Regions from separate parts of the Paenibacillus sp. S-12 genome, predicted to be linked through region 1. Evidence: a T-box and tRNA genes for the amino acid it is inferred to sense, from the RefSeq annotation. Region 1 holds a T-box; the other holds one or more tRNA genes.
What was found. A T-box is a leader RNA that pairs with one kind of tRNA and senses whether it is charged. The one in region 1 lies ahead of leuS (leucine--tRNA ligase), so its partner is inferred to be a tRNA-Leu.
Positions count from the first base shown of each region.

Region 2: it has a tRNA-Leu gene. The T-box ahead of leuS (leucine--tRNA ligase) is inferred to sense a tRNA for this amino acid. The anticodon was not compared.

Region 1 is NZ_JASIUF010000005.1:221,308-232,848, reverse strand. It holds gene NO352_RS03875 (ComEC/Rec2 family competence protein) at 1-2,133, opposite strand, end outside; gene NO352_RS03870 (deoxycytidylate deaminase) at 2,268-2,789, opposite strand; gene NO352_RS03865 (ComEA family DNA-binding protein) at 2,902-3,537, opposite strand; gene comER (late competence protein ComER) at 3,696-4,541, shown strand; gene leuS (leucine--tRNA ligase) at 4,522-6,972, opposite strand; T-box leader at 7,077-7,306, opposite strand; gene NO352_RS03850 (class I SAM-dependent DNA methyltransferase) at 7,534-8,295, opposite strand; gene NO352_RS03845 (CvfB family protein) at 8,364-9,347, opposite strand; gene rsfS (ribosome silencing factor) at 9,344-9,691, opposite strand; gene yqeK (bis(5'-nucleosyl)-tetraphosphatase (symmetrical) YqeK) at 9,746-10,339, opposite strand; gene NO352_RS03830 (nicotinate-nucleotide adenylyltransferase) at 10,311-10,919, opposite strand; gene yhbY (ribosome assembly RNA-binding protein YhbY) at 10,941-11,231, opposite strand; gene aroE (shikimate dehydrogenase) at 11,346-11,541, opposite strand, start outside.
Region 2 is NZ_JASIUF010000002.1:3,326-14,866, reverse strand. It holds gene NO352_RS00090 (universal stress protein) at 60-494, opposite strand; gene NO352_RS00085 (DUF1294 domain-containing protein) at 542-823, opposite strand; gene NO352_RS00080 (hypothetical protein) at 957-1,340, shown strand; gene NO352_RS00075 (matrixin family metalloprotease) at 1,372-2,430, opposite strand; gene NO352_RS00070 (transglycosylase domain-containing protein) at 2,627-3,583, opposite strand; tRNA gene NO352_RS00065 (tRNA-His) at 3,858-3,933, shown strand; tRNA gene NO352_RS00060 (tRNA-Leu) at 3,942-4,023, shown strand; gene NO352_RS00055 (hypothetical protein) at 4,091-5,098, opposite strand; gene NO352_RS00050 (hypothetical protein) at 5,293-6,273, opposite strand; gene NO352_RS00045 (ABC transporter substrate-binding protein) at 6,359-7,753, opposite strand; gene NO352_RS00040 (ABC transporter substrate-binding protein) at 7,768-9,093, opposite strand; gene NO352_RS00035 (hypothetical protein) at 9,352-10,209, opposite strand; gene NO352_RS00030 (hypothetical protein) at 10,247-11,230, opposite strand.

The DNA.
Region 1 (11,541 bases):
GCGCTGTCCCGCTTCCCATTTACGGATTGGAATCCCTTTATCTATAGCTGTACCATATAAATTGTTCATAAAAACAGAAGACTTCCATGTCCCATTCATAATGAACTGCTTCACGGGAATATGCTTCAACACGGCCTGCAAGCCGCCGGCATGATCTTGATCAGCATGGGTAAGCAGAACGACATCCAACTCCCTGATTCCTCGCTGCTTCAATAAGGGGACAACAACCTTTTCCCCTACCTCGAATGGTACCCTTCGTTCCCGCCAATGGTCATTCGGTTTGCGGAAATTCACAGTCCCTCCTCCATCAATCAGCATATGCTTGCCTGTTGCAGTCGAAATCAGAACACTGTCACCCTGACCAACATCAATGAAGCTTACCGTTGCACCATCAGGACGGCTCCAAGTATATCCCTGCACCACCACGAATCCAAAAATGAAAACAGCCCCAAATGCTCCGATCCCCTGATATCGTCCCCCTCTAATCGGAAGCTCGATGAAATCAAGCGGCTGTGTTTCATCCCCATGATGAACTGCCGCATTCTTGCCTCTCTTGTAAATCTGTCTAGTTGCCGACCAGCGGCGTACAGATTCAAGTGCTATGGCGAATATCACATAGTAAAGAACAATCCACCACAATGGAGGCGTTGGCCATATAATCGTAGCTCCTTCGATTTGCGCCAGCCAGTGAACCAAGTGGAACGTGAACTCATTCAAGTGTTCAACGAGCCACGCAACCGGTTTCGCTAAGGGCTCATATACGGAACCGATAAGTAAGGACATGGAACCTAAAGGTAGTACAATAAGACTAATACAGGGCACGATCACAAAATTAGCTAGAAATGATAACAGTGAAAACTGATTAAAATAATATACCGTTAGAGGCAGTGATACAGACTGTGCGACTAACGTCACAGAGATTGCACTGGATATCGTTCTTGGAAGTGAGCCTAACATGTTCATCACTTGAGGAACAAATACTATCAATCCGGCCGTAACCACAAAAGATAATTGAAATCCGACCTGAAGCACATAGCGGGGATCCCATAACGCCATAAGAAGGAAGGCTGCCGCCAATAGATGAAGACCATCCTTCAGCCAGCCCCTTTTTGCTCCGTACAGTGCAAGAAGCGCCATCATACCTGCCCGTATGACAGACGCAGAGGCTCCGGTCATCAATACATATATTGGGATGAATCCCATCGTGATCGATATGCTCGTTTCCTTGGTGATTCGCAGTAAGCGTAAGAGCGATAATAACGCTCCGATGAGTACACCTACATGCAGTCCGGATATGGCGAGCACATGGGTCAGTCCCAACTGCGAAAACTGTTGATAAATATCCGGATCCATATCTTCCCGCGTCCCTAGCACAAGCCCCTGCATATAGCCGCTATGCGGTTGTACGTAGATGTGCTGCAGTATATTTGCCAAACGTTCCCTGCCTTGATCAACATAGGCGAGCATCCGATTCCATAGGACTATTGGTTCATAGATAGAGATCGTTCCAAGTGAAACATGCAGTTGCATGTGCTGCAAGCCAGACACCTTCAAGATTGAATGGATATGCAATGTACGCAAATAGTCTCGATAACTAAAACCACCAAAATTCCCAGCGTCACCGGGGACATCCAGCTTGCCTTGTATACGTACCAGTTGCCCACGTTTCCAATCATTCACTAGCTTCAACTCCTGCTTGCTCAAGAGTTTAACTTGAACAAGCAGCATTTCCCGAACACGATCCATACGAGACACTTCAGGTGTCCTCCAGCCTGTTGCTGCAAGTTGGAACTGCATCCGGTCTCCATCGATCTCTGGATGGGAAAAAATGATTCCTTCCCACTCACCGTTCAATTCCTGTTCCTGATCGACAAGGGAAAGGGATTCCCATTCTGACCATACACTGTCGCCAGCCTTGACGATCCATTGATAATAAAGCACAGCAAACATTAATAGCAGCGCATAGACGATCGCCTGCATGCGGCTGCATTTGCTCCCAATTACACAGATGGGCAGCAGCAGTGTCAATCCGAATGCCGCTACCCAAGCCTCTCCATTAGACAGCACTGCGCTCAGATGAAATCCTGCTGCAATGATACATGCAGCAGCGACTAACGGCCGACGTGCCAGCATATGAACTCCTTCCTGCTGCGAATACGCAAAAAAACCTCTGTACTCGCAAGTTCACTCGTTCGCATTCCATATGCGCAACAAAGTACTTGATTTGAGTACAGAGGTTCTTCCTCTTCCGTATTCAACATTTTCAATTATTCGCGAACCTCATCCATAACTGATTCAGCTGGCGGATGATAATGCTGCAGCTGGCGGAACACAATTCCTTTGTGCTCCATCATCGCCGCCACCTTATCACTGTCCTTCTTATAAGGGCGATGATATACGATCTCCACAACGCCGCTGTTCGCAAGCATATTTGCACATGTCCAGCATGGCTGATCCGTCACATATACCGTAGAACCTTCCCGATCATTCCGATCTGTGAACAGGAGCAAATTTTGTTCGGCGTGGATCGTACGTATGCAGCGCTGCTTCTTGACCATCTGCTCCGAACCGTCTACGATAACCTTCTCATACTGTTCTGCGATCATGCAGCCAGCCTCACTGCAGTCAGGAACCCCCATCGGAGCGCCGTTATAAGCAGTACCCAACAGCTTCTTACCCTGTACAAGCAACGCGCCAACATGCCTTCTAGGGCATCGTGAGCGTGTAGACACCATATAGGCAATATCCATAAAATATGTATCCCAGTCTTTGCGCATAGTCGTTGTCATAACTCCAGTCCCCATTCTTCTGCCTTTGTCTATGATGTGTATATTATCCTTATTGTAAGCAGGGTTGTGCATTCGTGCAACAAAAGACGTCACATTCTACACATTTCCTTCTTTACTCAATACGGACTTTATCCCGGATTTTAGCCATTAGCTTTTTTCCGATTCCCTTCACCTTCATCAAATCGTCAATTCGACGGAAGGCGCCCATCTTGTCACGATATTCAACAATTGCCTTCGCTTTACTTGGACCAATACCTGGAAGCGTCATTAACGCTGAGGCATCAGCCGTATTAATGTTAATTAGCTGAGATGGAGTTTCTTTTTCTCCTGAAACATTTGCTTGCTCCTTAATATCTTTTTTGATCTGTTGTTCATCAGCTGCCACTAAAGGAGGGGAAGTTGCAGATGTTGCAGAAGTTTCTGAGCTTCCAGAGTTGTCCGGCTGCCCAGTATCAATACCGCTGTTCTTCTTCACGTCAGCTTGTATAGCAGGTTGCTGCTTATATCCCCAATCTTCCCCTTTACCCCCTTTCAATGGCATAGTATTGTCATTCAGCAGAGCTGGCTTTCCATCAGCGGCAATCAAAGACTCAATTTCTTCATTCAGATCTGTCCATGTGCCTGCATCCAATACTGCTTGCGGCTTCACCCATACCCACATGCAAATCGCAACACCAATCACGGCCAAGCCCATAGCTAGCAGCCAGCGCATTGGTAGTGCTTTAGCTTCCCTATTTCCTTGCTTCATGTCCCCACACCCTTCGTCAGCGAATGACGGCATAATGGTCAACCATGTCATCATATGGATCAATAAGCTTGATAATCTTGCGTTCGTAGAAATTGAATACGAAGAGAACATAATCACGACGTGTGCAGAATAGGCAGAGGCAAAGGGAGGGAACGTACTTGAAAGTCGGATTTATTGGTACGGGAAGCATGGGGTCTACGATAATTGAGGCACTACTTCAATCTGGAGCATTAGAATCATCTCAACTTATCGCAAGCAATCGTTCAAAACATAAAATTCAGCAACTTGCTGCACAATATCCCGGGTTTCAACTGGCCAGCAGCAATGTAGAAACTGTACAGGAAAGCGATATTGTCTTTATATGCGTAAAGCCTTTGGAGTTTAAAACGGTTCTGGATGAAATAGCGCCATTTGTCAGACCTGAACTTATCGCTGTATCGATAACAAGCCCTGTGTTGATCAGCCATTTAGAACAGCAGCTGACTTGTAAAATAGCGAAAATTATCCCGAGTATCACGAATTATGTATGGAGCGGAGCATCCTTATGTATGTATGGCAGCAGAATCCTTACAGAAGACAGGCTGCTATTGGAACAACTGATGATGTCAATTAGCCGACCTGTTCAGGTTCCCGAGCAGTTCACCCGCATCACTTCGGATATATCAAGCTGCGGCCCTGCATTCATTGCCTTCTTTGTCCAAAAATGGGTAGACGCTGCTGTTGAAGTAACAGGAATCGAAAGAAAAGACGCCGAACGTCTAGCTAGCGAAATGCTGCTTGGAACTGGCAAGCTGCTTACCGAGGGCGGTTTCACCCTTGAGCATCTGAAACAGCGGGTAGCCGTCCCCGGCGGCATAACCGCCGAGGCGCTCCGACTGTTGGATGATGAGCTCGAAGGAGTATTCCAGCAGCTCATTCAAGTCACCCATGCCAAATACGAGGAGGACCTGCATAAGGTCGAATTCCAGTTATTCGGCGAAGAACTTAACCGACCACAATGTTGACGAGTCGACCTTTGACCGCGATGACTTTGCGAACCGTCTTGCCAGCAATGGCTTCCTGAACGTTCGCAAGGGACATCGCTTTTTGCTGCATCGCCTCTTCGTCAGCATCAGCCGCTACATTTGAACGGCATACAATCTTACCATTCACTTGGATTACAATCTCAACTTCTGCGTCAACGGTAAGAGCTTCCTCATAAGTCGGCCATGCAACATACGTAATCGACTCTTGATGGCCAAGACGCTGCCACAATTCCTCTGCAATATGAGGCGCAAGCGGCGACAGCAATTGAACGAAGTTCTCCATCGCTTGGCGCGGAAGAACATCTGTCTTGTAAGCTTCATTGATGAAAATCATCAATTGGCTGATTGCCGTATTGAAGCGGAAGCCTTCAATGTCTTCCTTTACCTTCTTAATCGTCTTGTGCCATGTACGGATGAAGGCTTGGTCTGCGCCATCCGTTCCGTCAACGATTTTGCTGTTCAGTGCTCCTGTTTCCTCGTTAATGAACAGGCGCCAGATGCGGTTCAAGAAGCGGAAGCTGCCTTCTACCCCGTTCGTATTCCAAGGCTTTGTTGCCTCCAATGGACCCATGAACATTTCATAGATGCGAAGTGTATCGCCGCCGAACTCGTTCACAATATCATCTGGATTGATTACATTGCCGCGAGACTTGGACATCTTCTCACCATTCGTACCAAGGATCATCCCTTGGTTAACGAGCTTCTGGAATGGCTCCTTCGTATCTACAACGCCAAGGTCGAACAATACCTTATGCCAGAAGCGTGCATACAGCAAGTGAAGAACCGCGTGCTCTACGCCTCCAATGTACAGGTCGACCGGAAGCCATTTCTTTTGCTTCTCTTTAGAGCAGATTTCATCGTTATTGTGCGGATCGATGTAGCGCAGGTAGTACCAGCTGCTTCCCGCCCATTGCGGCATTGTGTTCGTTTCACGGCGAGCCTTCATGCCTGTCTCTGGATCAACTGTGTTCACCCATTCGTCTACATTCGCAAGCGGAGATTCTCCAGTACCCGATGGACGAATCTGGTCTACATCCGGCAGGGTAAGTGGAAGCTCGGATTCTGGCACAGGCTTCATCGTACCGTCTTCAAGATGCAAAATCGGAATCGGCTCTCCCCAATAACGTTGACGGCTGAACAGCCAGTCACGCAGGCGGTACGTCACTTTGCCCTCGCCTTTGCCTTCTGCTTCAAGCCACTCAATCATGCGCGCCATTGCAGTTGCATTATCCATTCCATTCAGGAATTCCGAATTTACATGCTCTCCGTCTCCGGAATATGCTTCTTCCTGTACATTGCCGCCATTAATCACTTCAATAATTGGCAGGTCGAACTGCTTGGCAAATTCCCAGTCGCGCTGATCATGACCTGGGACAGCCATAATTGCCCCTGTACCGTATCCAGCAAGTACATAATCCGCAATCCAGATTGGAAGCTTCGTCCCATTCGCCGGGTTCACTGCATAGCTGCCTGTGAATACACCCGTTTTGTCCTTCGCCAAATCTGTACGCTCCAGATCACTCTTACGTGCTGCTTGCTCTTGGTATGCCTTCACGGCAGCCTGCTGTTCAGCAGTTGTAATGCGATCAACAAGCTCATGCTCCGGCGCGACAACACAGTAAGTTGCACCGAACAGCGTATCTGGACGAGTCGTGAATACAACCAATTCCTCATCGTGACCATCGATTGCAAAGCGAACTTCAGCACCCTTGGACTTGCCAATCCAGTTGCGCTGCATGTCTTTCAAGCTTTCCGGCCAATCAAGATCATCCAAATCTTGCAGCAGGCGCTCTGCGTACTCGGTAATCTTCAATACCCACTGGCGCATTGGCTTTCGTATAACTGGATGGTTACCGCGCTCCGAGCGGCCATCGATAACTTCCTCGTTGGCAAGAACCGTGCCAAGTGCTGGACACCAGTTAACCGGTACCTCAGCTACATATGCCAGGCCTCTCTTGTACAACTGGATGAAAATCCACTGTGTCCACTTGTAATATTCCGGATCAGTCGTGCTGAACTCACGATCCCAGTCATATGAAAAGCCGAGAGACTTAATCTGACGACGGAAGTTGTCAATATTCTTCACCGTAAATTCACGCGGATGCTGTCCTGTATCAATGGCATACTGCTCAGCTGGAAGGCCGAATGCATCCCATGCCATTGGATGAAGGACGTTATATCCCTGCATACGCTTGTAACGGGACATGATGTCGGTTGCCGTATAACCTTCCGGATGCCCTACATGAAGACCCGCTCCAGATGGATAAGGGAACATATCCAACGCATAGAAATTAGGCTTGCTTTCGTCTTCTGTCGTTGCGAATGTCTTATGTTCATCCCAATAGGATTGCCATTTCGGCTCAATCTGCTGTGGCGCGTAGCCATGCGGCTGCTTCACTTCTTGACTCATAATTAATCCTCCTACGATGCCTTAACGGCTGCTCGCGCATGTCCGTCCTGCTTGCGGCAATGAATAAATGTGATTAAAAAAGCCTCTCATCCTTAGCGAATATCGCTAGGGACGAGAGGCATTATTCCCGTGGTACCACCCTAGTTAGCGGACAGCATGCTTTGCTATCCACTCCCTTTACACCATTAACGCTGGTGAAACGTCGCAGCTTAACGTTCCCGATTCTGCTGCGCGACTCTGAGGTGAGTTCGCTTCTACTCCATTACCGGCTTGCACCAACCGCCAGCTCTCTGAAGATGGATCGTAAGGTACTATTCCTCTTCGAAGTCTTTCCATTCTACCTATTCAGCTTCAATGTGATTATTGTGCACCAAATAGGTGCAAGTAGCTATATCATAATGAAAAATTTACTTATTGTCAATGATCGCCAAGCAACTCCAAAACTTTCTTGTTTGTTCGCCTTATAATGAAAACGTATCACCAGATTTCACATGCTACGACAGACATAAACAGACATAATGATGTAACATCGCATCAGGATTATGTACAACCATTATTTATTTAAGGCTTCACAGCGATCATAAATATTCGCCGTGACTCGTCGTCTGGAGACTGCCATGCAAAATCCGCAAATTGCTCGACACGGTCAAAGCCGACTTCCTTCAGCATAACTTCCAGCCAACTCGGATCGTAAGCTCGCTCTACATGTATCTCGTCAATCCGTTCATACAGTTCTCCGCCCTGCTGGCGAACGAATAAAGTTAATTGATGTTCAATCTCTTGGCGTTCTTCGTCATAATCCGAGAACCAGAGGTATGAAACATCTTCATCATCATATGCAAACGGCTGCGTCTCGGCATACTCCTCAAACTGACGAGCATGCAGTACATCGAACAAGAACAAGCCGCCAGATTTCAAATTATTGAACGTAGCTTGAAATGCACGCTTCACGTCTTCCTCTTCAGTCACATAGTTCAAACTATCGCAAAAAGAAACGACCGCATCTGCCTCATCAGGCATTGTCCACGCGCACATATCCTGATGAGCCCAGCGAACACTTCCTAAAATCGGCCCCGTCTCCAACAACTTGTTATTTGCAATAGACAGCATAGATTCAGAAATGTCGATGCCGATAACATCATAACCTAACTTGGCTAACGGTATAGCCGTACTCCCTGTTCCGCAGCCAAGGTCAACGATTGAACGCACCTCTCCGCTCCCGAAGCGCTCCCAAGCTTGGTTGGCAAAGGAGACCCATTGCTCGTACGGCATATCTCCCATTAATCGATCATAGACCTCAGCTATACGTCCATAAGAAATCATCCATCTTCACTTCCCCTGCTGGAGCTGCTCTAATCTCCCATCATCCACATTGGCTGATGGCGAACAACCTATCGTGCATTGTCGCTGCCGCGAGAGCGCATCTTATGCGCCTCCCGTGCCTCGGCTTGTGCAGCCTCGAGAGCCTTGTGAAGCTGCTCCTTATCCATCGCAGAAGCGGCTTCCGTCAGTTCCGTCCAGTTCCCCTTCTGACGAATGATTCCTGCCTTCATCAAACGTCCAATGGCACGCTTGAATGCAGATTTGCTAATCCCGAAGCGCTGCTTCACAATATCAGCCGGCGTTTCATCAGAATAAGGCATTGTACCATTCGGACGCTCCTTCAAGAAGGTGAACAAGCGTTCCGCATCTTGATCCATGCCCACTTCCTTGCGCTCCGCCATCGTAACATTGACTCGACCATCCTCACGAACATGCGTAATACGAACACGGACTGCTTCTCCTAAACGAAGCAGACGCGGACGCAGGGATTCATGCAGAAATCCGATCACGCCTTCTCCAACTGGCGCACCGTCCACAACAACGAAGGTTCCCATCTTGAGCGGACGGTATACTACCGCGTCGCGCCATGTATTGTTCCATGACTCCGGCGCCTTGAACATAGAAGGAACCAAATCATCTTCACGGGCTGGAAGTGCAATAAGACGGCCGTACCGATCCTGTTCCATGCGCACGTACACCTCGTCCCCAACCTGGGGATGAAGCGGTTCGAACTCAGGAAGCTCGCCCTTCGGGAGCAGCAACTGACGCCCAATGCCCATCTCTAGGAAGCAGCCATACTTTTTATGAATATCAGCAACCTTAAGCTTCGCAACTTCCCCTAATGTCAAAAGAGGACGCTTCATTGTCGCAGCGATACGATCTTCCGTGTCATAGTACAAGAACACTTCCACGTGATCGCCTGGCTTTACTTTGTCCGTAAGCTCTGTATAATGCAGAAGCACATCCTGCTCTCCGTTCGTCAGAAAATATCCGTACGGAGAAACTTCACGTGCAACTTCTAAACGTTGAATTGTACCTGCTTCCCAAATCATGCAAACTCCACTACTTTCGCGTCAGACCACAGTTTTTCAATGTTGTAGTATTCACGTTCTTCGCGGTGGAACACATGAACGATGACGTCGCCCAGATCGATGAGCACCCAACGTGCAGAATCAAAACCTTCCGTACCGCGTACTTGTCCGCCCGCTTCATGCACACGCTTGCGAATTTCGTTCGTAATCGCTTGAACCTGAGTGTCCGAGTTCCCGTGGCAGATTACAAAATAATCTGCAATAAGAGAAATACCTTGCAAATCTAGCGCAATAAGATCCATCGCTTTTTTATCTTCTGCCGCGTTTACGGCGATATCGAGCAATTGTTTTGTGTTGATTGCCATTCAATTACCTCCACATTAGGTTTGAACCTTGTATTCATAAGTGCTACAAAATCCTTAATCCGCTTGCTGTTCCAATTCTGCTTCCAGCTCTGCAAGTAGACCGTTGCGGGCACTGATCGTAAGCGGGAAAATTCGCCGCCGGCGCTCAATGAGGAACGATATCGTGGAATCAAAGCCAGCGATAAGCGCCGCATTCAGATTCTGCTCAGCCAGTACACGGATATGCTCTACTCCCGGGAAATCCCGGCCTGGCTCGATATAGTCGGCCAGACATACAACCTTATCCAGAAGTGTCATCTTCTCGCGACCAGAAGTATGGTATCTGATTGCATCCAGTATTTCTACATCCTCAATCCCGTATTCATGCTCCGCCACATACGCGCCTACGGGCGCATGCCATAATTGCTTGTCATGCTCCAGCAATTCAGACGGCATATGATGTTCACGGATCATGCGCTCCATCCGATCAGTCTGCCAATATTTTGCAACATCATGCAGAATCGCTGCAAGATCAGCCTTGTCCGGGTCTGCACCGTACTTTTTCGCCAATTGAACAGCTGTCGTCATTACCCCTTGCGTGTGCTGCCAACGTGCAGCGGGCATTTGCATTTGAACTGCCTCAATCAGTTGTTCGCGTGTCCGATTCATATAGACCCCACCTCGCTATATACTGTTGAACCTGATCCGGTACAATGTACGCAATCGATCTTCCTTCGGCGATACGCTGACGAATATCAGTCGATGAGATATCCATCTGCGGCATCTGGCTTTCGATGAGGCGGGAAGCCCACGAAGCAGGAATCTTAGAAGTATCCCAATTCGACCCCGGTCGGTGCAGTCCAATGAACCGAATTTGTTCCATCAACTCGTCAATGTGATGCCATTGAGGCAAATAGGCAACCATATCACCACCGATAATCCATGCCCACTCGGTATCCGGATACTCCTCGCGCAGCCCTTTGACGGTGTCCAGCGTGTAGGATACGCCTCCATGTCTAATTTCCCAATCACAGACTCGAAAGTGCGGATTCCCTTGTACCGCCAGCTTCGCCATTTCCAGCCGCTGCTCCGCAGAAGCTGACGGACGATGCGATTTATGCGGAGGGACATGTGCCGGCATAAACCATACCTCGTCCAAAGAAGCCGTTTCTCGGGCACATTCCGCCGCCACTAGATGTCCGAGATGAATCGGGTCGAAAGTGCCGCCCATGATCCCTACGAACTTCATGTCGGTAACCTCCAGTGATCGTTATGGCAGTTCAATCTGTTTGTGATCAGTCGATTCCTTGTACAATACGATTGTTTTGCCAATGACTTGAACAAGCTCAGAGCCAGAACGTGATGCGAGCTCTTCTCCGATTTCACGCGGATCCTCCAAGCAGTTGTTCAATACAGAAACCTTCATTAATTCACGCTTCTCAATTGCATCTTCCACGTGACGAACAAGCTGATCATTCATACCGCCCTTGCCTACTTGGAAAATAGGCTGTAAATGATGTGCAAGAGAGCGGAGATAGCGTTTTTGTTTACCCGTTAGCATATAAGTTTAACCTGCCTTATCTATTCATAAATTATGTGATTGCGTATCGTCTGCCCACTGATGGCAAGACTCACACCATTGATCTGAAATTACTACTATATCACGATTTCCACTTCACTGCTTACAATTCAGCGTCTCCAGAACCTTCTGCCGCATCAATTCTGTCGGAGCCTTCATCCCTGTCCACAGCTCAAATGCAATGGCCCCTTGATGCACGAACATACCAAGGCCATTGTGAATACGGCATCCTTGTGCCTTGGCAGCTTGCAGCAGCGCTGTTTCCAGTGGATTATAGATGATGTCACTGACA
Region 2 (11,541 bases), on a different contig from region 1:
TCTATCGCAACGATTACGGTCAACCATAACGATCAGCATCGCATTATAACTATCCATTATTATTTAATAACCAGTACAGGCACCTTGGCGTGCTGCACGACATGATGACTCACGCTGCCAAGCACAAACTCCTTCAACCCGCTAAGACCGCGGCTGCCGATAATGACGAGATCCGCATTGAACTCATCCGCCTCGTCGATGATCGCTTGGCCTGGAGGGCCTTGCTGCAGAATAACCCCGGCTCGGTCGCCAAGCGACGCAACCTTGCCCTCTGCTTCCTTCTGCAATCGCTCCGCATATTCGTACAGTTCTTCATTCGTTTCTGCTGAAGCCGTTGCATAGGCCGAACCCACAAAGTATTGCGGGAACTGAAATACATGCACGACACGTACTTGAGACTCCTCATTCGCCTCTGCAAGCCCAATCGCGTGCTGCAATGCCTTGCGAGCCGGCTCCGATCCATCATATGCAACAAGAATGCGTTGAAATTTCATAAATCCCACCACGCTTCCCCATAATGTACTAATGCTGTGCTTATTATTTAACCAAATCGAACCAAAATAAAACCGAAAACAAAAATATTTACCAGCAAAATAAACGGTACGCCTGCCGTAAAGGTAACATGCTGCGTCTTATGGCGCTTGTTGTACATGGCGGTCAACACCCCTAACGCACCGCCGAGCCAAGCCGCTAGGAACAGCTTGCGCTCTGGAATGCGGCGTCGATGCTTCTGTGCCCGCTGCTTATCCACAACCATCATTTGATATCCGATCACATTTATAATAAGCAAGTAAATGAATACGATCCAAGTCCAGTCCTTCATCCTATGTTACTGCCTCCCTCCTGTCCCTATTATACAATGGGGGCAATCCAAAAGTCCGCTGCCAATCATCTGTATGACGCAACATATCAAATAGGCACTTCGTCTGTATGTACGAAAGGAGTGAGTCAGCCGTATGCGCAAATGCATCATTCTATTTACAATTGCCTGCAGTATCTTTTTCGTTACCGCCTGTCAGACTGTGCAGCAGCATACATCCAAAAAGCCTCCTGACACTCCAATGGAAGCCTCTTCTATGAGTTGGCCGTACAGCCGTATGATTTTTTTCAATCATCTCATTTATGTAGGCAGCGACGAGAAAGTCGACAAGGTGGATGAATTGCTTGGAGAAATCGAACATTCCTCGGATAAAGAGGAGGCAGTGAAAGGAAATAGCTTCTCGAATTACTACCCAGTAGGTACCAAGCTGTACAAAATGAAAGGCACGAGCGAGAATGAAGCCATTGCAGTAGAAACCGAAAAAGATGAATTCAAGAAGGCCTACCGTAAAAAAATATAGCCATTCGGACAATGGCCGCATCTCCAGCGCCTTAGTTCATTTTTTTCAACAGTTCATCCTTACTGATGAGTACCTTGCTTTTTTGATTTTGATAGACAGCAGGCACGTTTTCGTTGCCCTCCTGCAAATTCTGCGCTGAAACTTTCAGGAAAATAGAAGTATTCTCATTTACAACACGATACGTACCATCCGTATTTATTTTCAAAAATAGGATCGACTCATCACCGTATTGCAAAGGAGTTGTATCATCGGAAACAACAATGGCTTCCCCGTCGCTTCCGCCCATTTGGGTTACATGAATGAACGTGTTTTTGATAGCGGCGTCCCCTTTTAATACATTCGATACTTGAACGACTGATACCGTTCGATACGTTTCTGGTGCGCTATTTGCAGCTTTCTTCACGTCATTCGCTTGAACAATTTGCCCCTCGACAATCAGATCCGCATCGCTGGCTAATGCTTCGTAACTTTTATACCCATAGGCCCAGCTCACGTCGAAATGAACAACAGGAATGAAAGGATTGGCTTGGGACAATGCTTTCATCTCCCCATACTTCTTTTTAATCGTTTCTTTATCGGCAGAGGTCGGCGATGTATTCGTTCTCGCAAGCGAACCGTCAGACCAGAAGGTATTGGATCTCATTACAGAGGACTCATTATCATTATGTGCCAGCCCTAATGCATGACCTAATTCATGCGTCGCAATCCCCTCAACGATCGATGACGTGTATCGAGTTTGGCTCGTGTAATACTCATTCACCCAAGCGCGCGTTTTTGTGGCAATTCCATTGGCGTATGTCGTATAGCAAATGCCGTCCCAATCATTGTCTTTCGTTGGCGAAACCTTTTTATTCCCTGTCCGAAAATCAAATTTCGTTCCTTTTCCCATCGATACGCTTCCCGTCCCATTCCATCGACTGGCGCCCGTGTTCCAGATCCCCTCGTAAAACGAATTCGATCCATCGTTGTAATACTGAATATGATTTGAATTAAACTTCCATGGGTTTTCCGGCGTTGCTGCATGTACAGTTCCAGCAAATGCAAAAATGAGGGTTAAAGAAAAAGCTGCCTTTGCAAATCTCTTTTTCATTTCCAATCCTCCCGCATCTGATTTAGAAAGCAATTCACTTTCTAAGCTGCAAATCATTTTCATGCAATCCGATTAATATATATATGCCTTTACCGATCAATATTTCATTTCATCCTATATTTTTCGTGCAGCAAAAAAGACACACCGACCGTAACCCTACTAAGCTTGATCCTGTGTGTCTCTTTCTTATGTTCGGTTATTTCTTATTCGTGTGATCTACGATTCCAATTGGAGACTTCAGCGCTGCTTGACGCTCTGCCTCTGTCATCCAGCCGAGATCCGTCATGCGCTTCAATACAACATACTGCCGCTGGAGAGCCAGCTTCATATTCTTCGCTGGGGAATAGCGCTCCGGTGCCTTGAGTAATCCAACGAGAATGGCTGCTTCTGCCTTGTTAATCGTAGGGAGGTCACCATTCACTCGGGTTGTTTTGCCGAAATAATAACGTGCTGCATTCTCGATCCCGTATTGTCCATGTCCGAAATATACTTTATTCAAGTACATTTCTAGAATCTCTTGCTTGCTATAATTCAACTCCAGATTGGCTGCTATCGTCATCTCCTTCATTTTGCGGGAAAATGTCTTATCATGCGTTAAGAATAGGTTGCGCGCCAACTGCATCGAAATCGTGCTGCCTCCCTGTGCCTTCTGCTGCTTCGTCACATTAATCCAAACCGACCGTGCCAGTCCAATCGGATCGATGCCAGGATGCAGCTTGAAGCGATGATCCTCAATGGCCATTAGCTCTTGCGGAATAAAGGGGGCCATATGGTCGAGCTGAACCATGCGCTGTCCATTGGCCGTTGTTGCTTCCAATGCAATTTGCTCACGGAACGTGGTGAGCTTGCCTTGATCGATCCATACTGTGCCTGTTGCCGCCATTCCAACCCATCCGATAATCGGAGTAAGAATTGCAACGAGCAAGCTATATATGACCCAACGCTTCCACTTCATTCCCTGTGGCGTATGGGCAGGTTGTGCGATTGTCTCAGATTGTTCATGCAGCATAGTGGATTCTTTCTTATTAGGAAAATGAATATGAGGCTTATCTTGCATCACATTCGGTACCTTGCGATGTGCAGTTGTCTCCTGAGCAGGAAGAGGCATAAATACCGATGCGTGAACCAGATGTCCTTTTCTTTGTTTTTTCATTCGTAACCGCCTCCCCTTCTTATATGTAAGAGCTATTTTCAGATTTGAAACACAACCCTTACGTACAGTGTATACGTTGACCGCATGCCATGACATCGAATTGACTTGCAGCCAGCTTACAATGATGAAAGAAAAGAGTGAAAGTAAAACAGAAAACGCCTTATCTATGAAATAGAAGACGAACGAGTTACGAGAAATGTTGTTGGTATATTTTTCTTGTTGCAAAATGATATGAATGTATGCTAAATTAAGGTTCTGTTGAGCAAATAATATGGCGGTCGTGGCGAAGTGGTTAACGCATCGGATTGTGGCTCCGACACTCGAGGGTTCGATTCCCTTCGATCGCCCCATATCATTTGCCGATGTGGTGGAATTGGCAGACACGCCGCACTCAAAATGCGGTGCCGAGAGGCTTGCCGGTTCGAGTCCGGCCATCGGTATACGACAAAAAAGAGTTATCAAATTGCGTTAAGCGATTTGATAACTCTTTTTTTATACACATTCACTTCATTTTTCCATAAGCATTCTCAACCCGGAAAACATGTACACTACGTTTTTATCGTCATCCAATGCAACTGACATTTTTGTCTCTTTATTTTGAACGAAACGGAAATCACGTGCTGATTTATCCCATTTCACTTCAAGTCCCTGAATGTCCATATGGAACAATTTTTTGGCAATCGGCGCAGCTATTTCTTTCACTTCTTTTTCTGTTACTGCCTTGTCTGCTTGTTTTCGCGCAACGTCATATACATACTCTATCTTTCCTGTTTTTGCTTCAACAGCCAGAGTAATATGATCACCTTTGAGCTTCCACGTATCATTTTTGGTGACTTTGATGCCACCATAATAACCAAGCTCGGCTTTCTTTACCTCAAATTCCTGATCTAAAGCTGTTTTCACTGCATCCGCTGCCGTTTTAAGTAATTTCGGTTCTAGCTCGTTCTTGTCTACCTGGATAACGGCTGCACCAATATAATTTTTATTCTTTGATTGCTCCTGTGGATATTTTATCCAAGAAATCACGAAGTCTTTTCCCTCTAGCAAATAAAGGGTACTGTAAACCTTCCCCTTGTCATAACTCTGAGTGATTTGAACCTCTTTATGAAATGCATAGGCTTTCTTGGCGTACATCCCTTTCAACTTGTTCAGCAGTTCCTTTTGATCATCCTTGCTCACTTTATCAAGAGATTGAATCCCCTTAATATTGATCAGTTCCCCTGTACCTGGTTTAAAATTTACTTCGTATAATTCGTCTGCCGAAGGAACCGTCGCCAGATCAAATGGATGTTTAAAGGCATTCTCGAACTTCAACTTTATTTCTTTCCCTGCAAATTGATTCACGGCCTTTTGCAGATTGGCAGCAACCTTTTTATCAAATTGAACACTGTTGCTTGATGCTTGTTCTTGCTTCTTTCCTCCTGCTGCTTCGGCTCCTGCAAAGGCCGGACCCGCAAGTGTAACGAACATACTGGATACGATCATAGATGCTAGAATTGCTTTTTTTATATTCATTTTATTTCCTCCTATGTATGATTGTATGGATATTTCCTTCTATACTAACACGTAAATCCCAATATTTTACTTAACTTTCTATGAATATAATTTAAGAAAAAAATCAAAAACTAAATGCGAATATCCAAATTTAAAAGAGTTATCAAATTGCGCTATGCAATTCAACAACTCTTTCATATTCAAACCTGCCCTATTCAGAACCCACTTAACGCTCTGACACCTGATGTTAAGAACACTATGTTCTTATTAGCGTCAAGTGCTACTCTCAATACGGGTTGTTTGTCTTTAATGAAGTAGTAATTTTTAAAGGTGCTGTCCCACTTTACTTCTAAATCCGAAATGTCCATATTGAATAATTCCTTGGCAAGCGGAGCAACCGATTCTTTTGCATCCTTTTCCGTAATACCCTTGTTAGTCGTTACCGCTTTACGTGTTTTATGAAATACGTTAGTGACCTTTCCCTCCTCCATTTCAAGCGATACGTCCTTATCTTCAAGTGTCCATGTAAAGCGTCTTAGATTAGCGGATGTAACTTCCAAATCATGATTGAATACCGTTTTTATTGCTCCGATTGCCGTTTCCAACAACTTCGGATCGAGCTCTTCCTTGGTGAACTTTATTGTAAATGCACTAACTTCATTTTTTGGCATTTTAGGAGTATTCTCTTTGAAGAAATATACCTCGAAGTCTTTCCCTGTCAACTGATACGACAAAGGCACACCTAGCTTTTCTTTTTTACCATCATAGTCTCGCATCATGATCACTTCTTTATTGAAAACATAATTTTTATTTGCATATGCTTTTTTTAACACTTTCAAGATCTTCTCCTGATCCTCTTTACTGATTGTATCGATTGTGACCTTTTCATCAACCTGCCATATACCACCACTTTCAACATTAAAGCGAACAGCATATTTTCCGTCTACGGATTCAACCTTTGCACTCATAGATAATTCTATCTTCTCGCCGAAATTTTTCAGCTTGATCTCTTTCCCCGCATATACTTTGATAGCTTTTTGCAGCTTGGCGGCCAGCTTCTGATCGATTTGAACCTTCTTGTTATCCGTTTGCTTCTGTTCTTGCGCAGCCTCAGCCCCTGCTGGAATCGGGCCTGCCACGGCAACCAACATACTGGATACGATCATAGACGCTAGAAATGCTTTTTTTAGATTCATTTTATATCCTCCCACTTATTAATATATGAGTACTCTCTTCATGCTTACATTGACAATTAGATTCAACTTAATTCGCTTATTGCCCCTACTTGGTTTCCCGCAATCGCTCTAACATTTCTTGCCCCTTGATCTGAAGATCGGCAACTGCATCGTCCAGCGTTTTCTCTTTGTCAATTAATGATTTCAGCGCATTCGACAATAACGAATCGAATTCAGCTTGGAAACCCGGTGGAATGCTTTTTTTATCTGACACACTGCTAGCTTGCATTGGCTTCAGGAGGTAAAAAGCATCCGTTTCCCGCCCTCTAAAATCCTTGAAGTTGTCTGATCGCGTAGGCAGCTTAGCGTATACTGCCTTCCCAGCAACCTGCGCCATTTCCGGTCCATTCACGAATTTGACGAATTCCCAAGCTGCCCGCTTGCTCGGAGAATCCGCAGATATGGCATAGATCTCCGACAATTTCACGTAAGCCGATTCATCAGGCTTTGCAGGATTAACCGGTGCGGCTGCGATGCCCCAGTCGATCTCCGGTGTCTTCGAGTAATATGTAATATCCCGCAAGAAGAAAGCAAACCACGGCGCCTGAATCGTCATTGCCGCTTGGCCCATGTAGAACAATTCGTTCGATCGGCTATACTGTTTCAAATCTCCGGTATATTCGTATCCTTCGAGTTGCTCGCCCTCCTCCAACGGGGGAGGAGCATAGGCCGCTTTATTGCGGACGGAATTCGTCGCCATCTTTATTGCTTCCTTCCAACCATCTGAATCTATCAACAGCTTGCCTGATTTCGCATCAACCAGTTTAAGTGCCGATGCTGCGGCGATATCGTACATCAAACTTGCTGCCCCTCTCGTCTGATACAATCCGTACACTTGCTTTTTTCCCGAATCGACGCTCGAAAATCTCTCTGCTAAATCAAGGAGCTCCTTCCATGTCATTTTCCCGTTTGGCGGCTCGATTTGATGCTTCTTGAACAAGTTGCTATTATAATAGATGACATTCGTTTCGAAGGAAGGAGTAAGCCCGTACAGCTTCCCATTCCCTTTTGCCCGCAGCCTGTCGATAAGACCAGGCATAAATCCGTCCAACTTGTATTGATCCTGGTTGATGGCCGGCTCTATGTCATACAACCTTCCTTCTTGAGCAAAGGCTTCGAACATGCTTTCATTCAAAAACAGCACATCCGGCTTAACTTTATCGAGCAGCTTTTTCTTTTCATCAGTCAAATTGAATGCCTCGTTTTTTTCGGCTTCGTCGAACAATTCTGCTTCACTGATAACCTCAATATCGATGTCGGGATTCATCATCTTAAAGAAGTTCCCGTAGTCACTATAAAATCGATCTTCATCTTGATAGACGACCCTGATCTTCCCCTTGCCATCCTTTAATGGCGCAAGCTCTGACCGTTCTCCGAAGCAGCCGCTTAAGAGAGACATGATCGTCAGCAGCATAATGACGGTCTTCCCATTCTTCAACACGTACTACACTCTCCCTATTTTCCCTCATCCTTGTTTGCAGATTCTCGCGCTTTCAAGAGCAGTTCCTGCGCTTTTACCTCCAACGCGGCAGTTGCTTCATCAACTGATTTCTCGTTCGCGACGACGGCTAACAGCTCCTCACGAAGCGGTTTATAAAATAACCTGAAGAACTCGAATGGAAGACTTTCATAAAGGCTGCTCTCCTGCCTGATCTTCGGCATATAAAATGCATCCGTACTTCTGCCCTTGATATCCTTCATATAACCGTTACGTGAAGGAAGCTTGCCTTCCAGTGTTCGCGAACGGGCCTGCGCCATCTCCGCGCCATTCACGAATTTGACGAATTCCCAGGCTGCCCGCTTGTTGGCTGAGTCGGCCGCAATTGCATAGATGGGAGCAAAGCTAATGGATGAAGAATCCATCGTAGGATCTACCGGAGCCGTAACTACATCCCAATCTTGCTTGGTTAATACAAGCTCCCGAGTTTTGTAAGCGCTACCTATCGTCATAGCAGTTTGATCTCTAAGTTTTTGAGAGTAAATTTGGCCTTCAGGATGCAAAAATACAGATTTGCTGCGTACAGCATCCGTTACCTGCTTGATTGCTTTTTTCCAGCCATCTGAGTTCAGAAGCACCTTCTCTCCCTTCGGGTCGAGCAGCTTCAATCCGGAGGAATCGGCAATTTTGTACAAAATGGCTCCTATATTCCCATACCATTCATAGAACCCGTACACCTTATTGTCTCCGCTTCCGATATTGGCAAATCTCGCTGACAAATCAAACATTTCCTGCCAGGTCATATTGTTCTTCGGCGGTTCGATTTGATGCTCCTTGAACAACGCTGCGTTATAGTACAAAACTTCCCTATCCACATAAGGAGCAAGCCCATATAGCTTGCCGTTGCCTAAGCTTTTGATTCTGTCGATCAGCCCTGGCAAAAAGCCCTTCATATCATAGTCGTCCTGCCGGATCATTTCTTCCAACTCGTATAATCTGCCAGCTTCAGCAAATGATTGAAACGTTTTCGCATCACCCAGCTTTATTACGTCCGCGCCGGAGTTCTCCAACAGCTTCTTTATTTCCGCATCCCAATCCTCTGCACGAATCGTTTTCCCGAGATTTAGAAGCACCTGACTCTCGGGGATAACCTCGACCTCAATCTGCGGATATTTCATATGAAAATACTTTCCGTAGTCGTGGTAAAAGGCTTCCTCATCCTGATAGATCACCTTGATTTTGCTTGGCTGCAAAGGCTCCAGCACTTCCTTCTTGCCAAAGCAGCCGCTCATTAAGGAAACGATCGTCAGAAGCAGAATCGCAAGTTTCCATCTGCTATACATATTTCTAGCTCCCTCTTTGTTCAAGCTCAGTTTGCAATGACCCCTGTAATTCTTTTAGTTGAAAACTCAAGGGTAAAAAGCTTACGAAGCATCTTTTATGGCTTTTTCTCAGATCTCCGTAAGCTTTTATGAGTACCTCTTGCCCCTGTATCTCCTGCGCGGCTACCGCTTCGTTCACTGACTTCTAGTTATCGATAACGGCTCGCAGCTCTTCCAGCAGCGGCTTTCATTGGAGCACTGTTTTTAGTGCGACAACGTCTAATTTCCAACTATTAACCTTGAGCCGCTCGATATGATGTACACCGGTTTCTTATCAGCATCCAACGCTGCTTTCAATACCGTTTTTTTGTCTTTAACAAAGTAATAATCTTTAAACAGGTTGTCCCACTTCACTTCATATCCCGAAATATCGATATTAAATAATTCCTTGGCAAGCGGATCGATCACTTCCTTTGCATCTTTTTCCGTAACCTCTTGGTCGGTCGTTACCTGTTTCCTTGTATGATGATACACATTCAGAACCTTTCCGTTTTTTTTGTCTATCTCAAGCGATACATCGTTATCCTTAAGTAATAACATTTGAACCTTGTCCCCATTAGAATGAAGTTGGGCATTTGTTATTTCAAAATCATGATCAAATGCCGTTTTTATCGCTTTTGCTGCCATTTCCAACGATTTCGAATCAATATCCTCCTTGGCAAGCTTTATTACAACTCTACTCACAAATTCCGCCTTACCCCATACTTCCCAATTTGCTTCAAAGTCCTTCCCTGTCAACTGATACGAAAAATAATCATCTTTTAGTTTTTCATTTTTACCATCGTAAAGGCGACGCAGAACTACTTCTTTATCAAGAACGTATGTTTTCTTCGCGTATGCTCCTTTCAGCGCTTTCAGGATCTTCTCCTGAGCCGCTTTACTGATTTTATCGAGTGGAATCGTTCCGTTTACCCCCGATACTGCACCTTTTTTATAATCGAAGCGAACGACAACGATCATAGTTGCTAGAATTGCTTTTTTCATATTCATTTTATTTTCTCCTATGTATTCATTTAATAATAAAATCAAAAACGAAATGTCAATATCCAAAAGTAAAGAGTTATCAAATTTCGTCATGAATTCAATAACTCTTTTATATTCAAACCTGTCTTATTCAGAATCCGTATAATGCTCCGACACCTGCTATTATGGACACTACGTTCTTATCGGCGTCCAGTGCTGCCCTCAGAACCGGTTTTTTGTCTTTAATGAAGTAGTAATTTTCAAATGAGCTGCCCCACTTCACTTCTAATCCGGTAATGTCCATATTGAATAATTCCTTGGCAAGCGGAGCAACCACGTCTTTAGCCTCTTTTTCCGTCATTTTTTTGTTAGTCGTTACCGCTTTGCGCGTTTTATGAAATACGTTTGTGAGCTCTCCCCTCTCAATTTCAATCAATGCATCCTTATCCTCAAGTATCCATCTAAAACCATTTATTAGTTTAGCGTCTTTAACTTCAAAATCATGATTGAATGCCGTTTTTGTCGCTTTTGCTGCCGTTTCCAGGAGTTTCGGATCAAGCTCTTCCTTGGTAAACTGTATCTTAAAACCACCAACAGTACCTGTTAGCTCTTTAGTGGAATTTTCCTTTAAAAAGGAAACATCAAAGTCTTTCCCTGTCAACGTATACGATAAATTCACACCTAATTTTTCTTTTTCACCATCATATCCTCGATGCATGATCACTTCTTTATTAAAGGCATATGATTTATTTTCATATGCTTTTTTTAACACTTTCAAGATTACCCCCTGATCCTCTTTACTGATTTTTTCGATTGTAACCTTTTCATCAATCCCCCATATTTTACCGCCTTCAATGTTAAAACGGATAGCGTATTTTCCGTCTACGGATTCAACCTTTGCACTCGGAGATAATTCTATCTTCTCGCCGACTTTCTTCAGCTTGATCTCTTCCCCTGTATATACTTTGATTGCTTTTTGCAGCTTGGCGGCCAGCTTCTGGTCGATTTGAATCTTCTTATTGTCCGTTTGCTTCTGCTCTTGCGCAGCTTCGGCTCCTGCAGGAATCGGGCCTGCAACGGCAACTAACACACTGGATACGATCATAGACGCTAGAATTACTTTTTTCATGTTCATTTTATTTCCTCCTATGTATGAATATATGGGTTCTATATTTATGCTAACATTGAATAAATAAGATTCAACTTAACATGATCTGAATATAATTTAAGAATAAAATCAGAAATGAAATGCGAACGACCAACTCAGTTATGCCAGAATGCAAGTTGGGAACTGATATTTGTTGTTATATATTCCTTCTCTACCCGCACACAAAAAAAAGTTATCGAATTGTATAACGCAATTCGATAACTCTTTTTATTTCATCCATAACTATGAATGTTTAAGTATTTTCCCTCATCCGTTCTGCATTCAATTTCTCTTGGAAT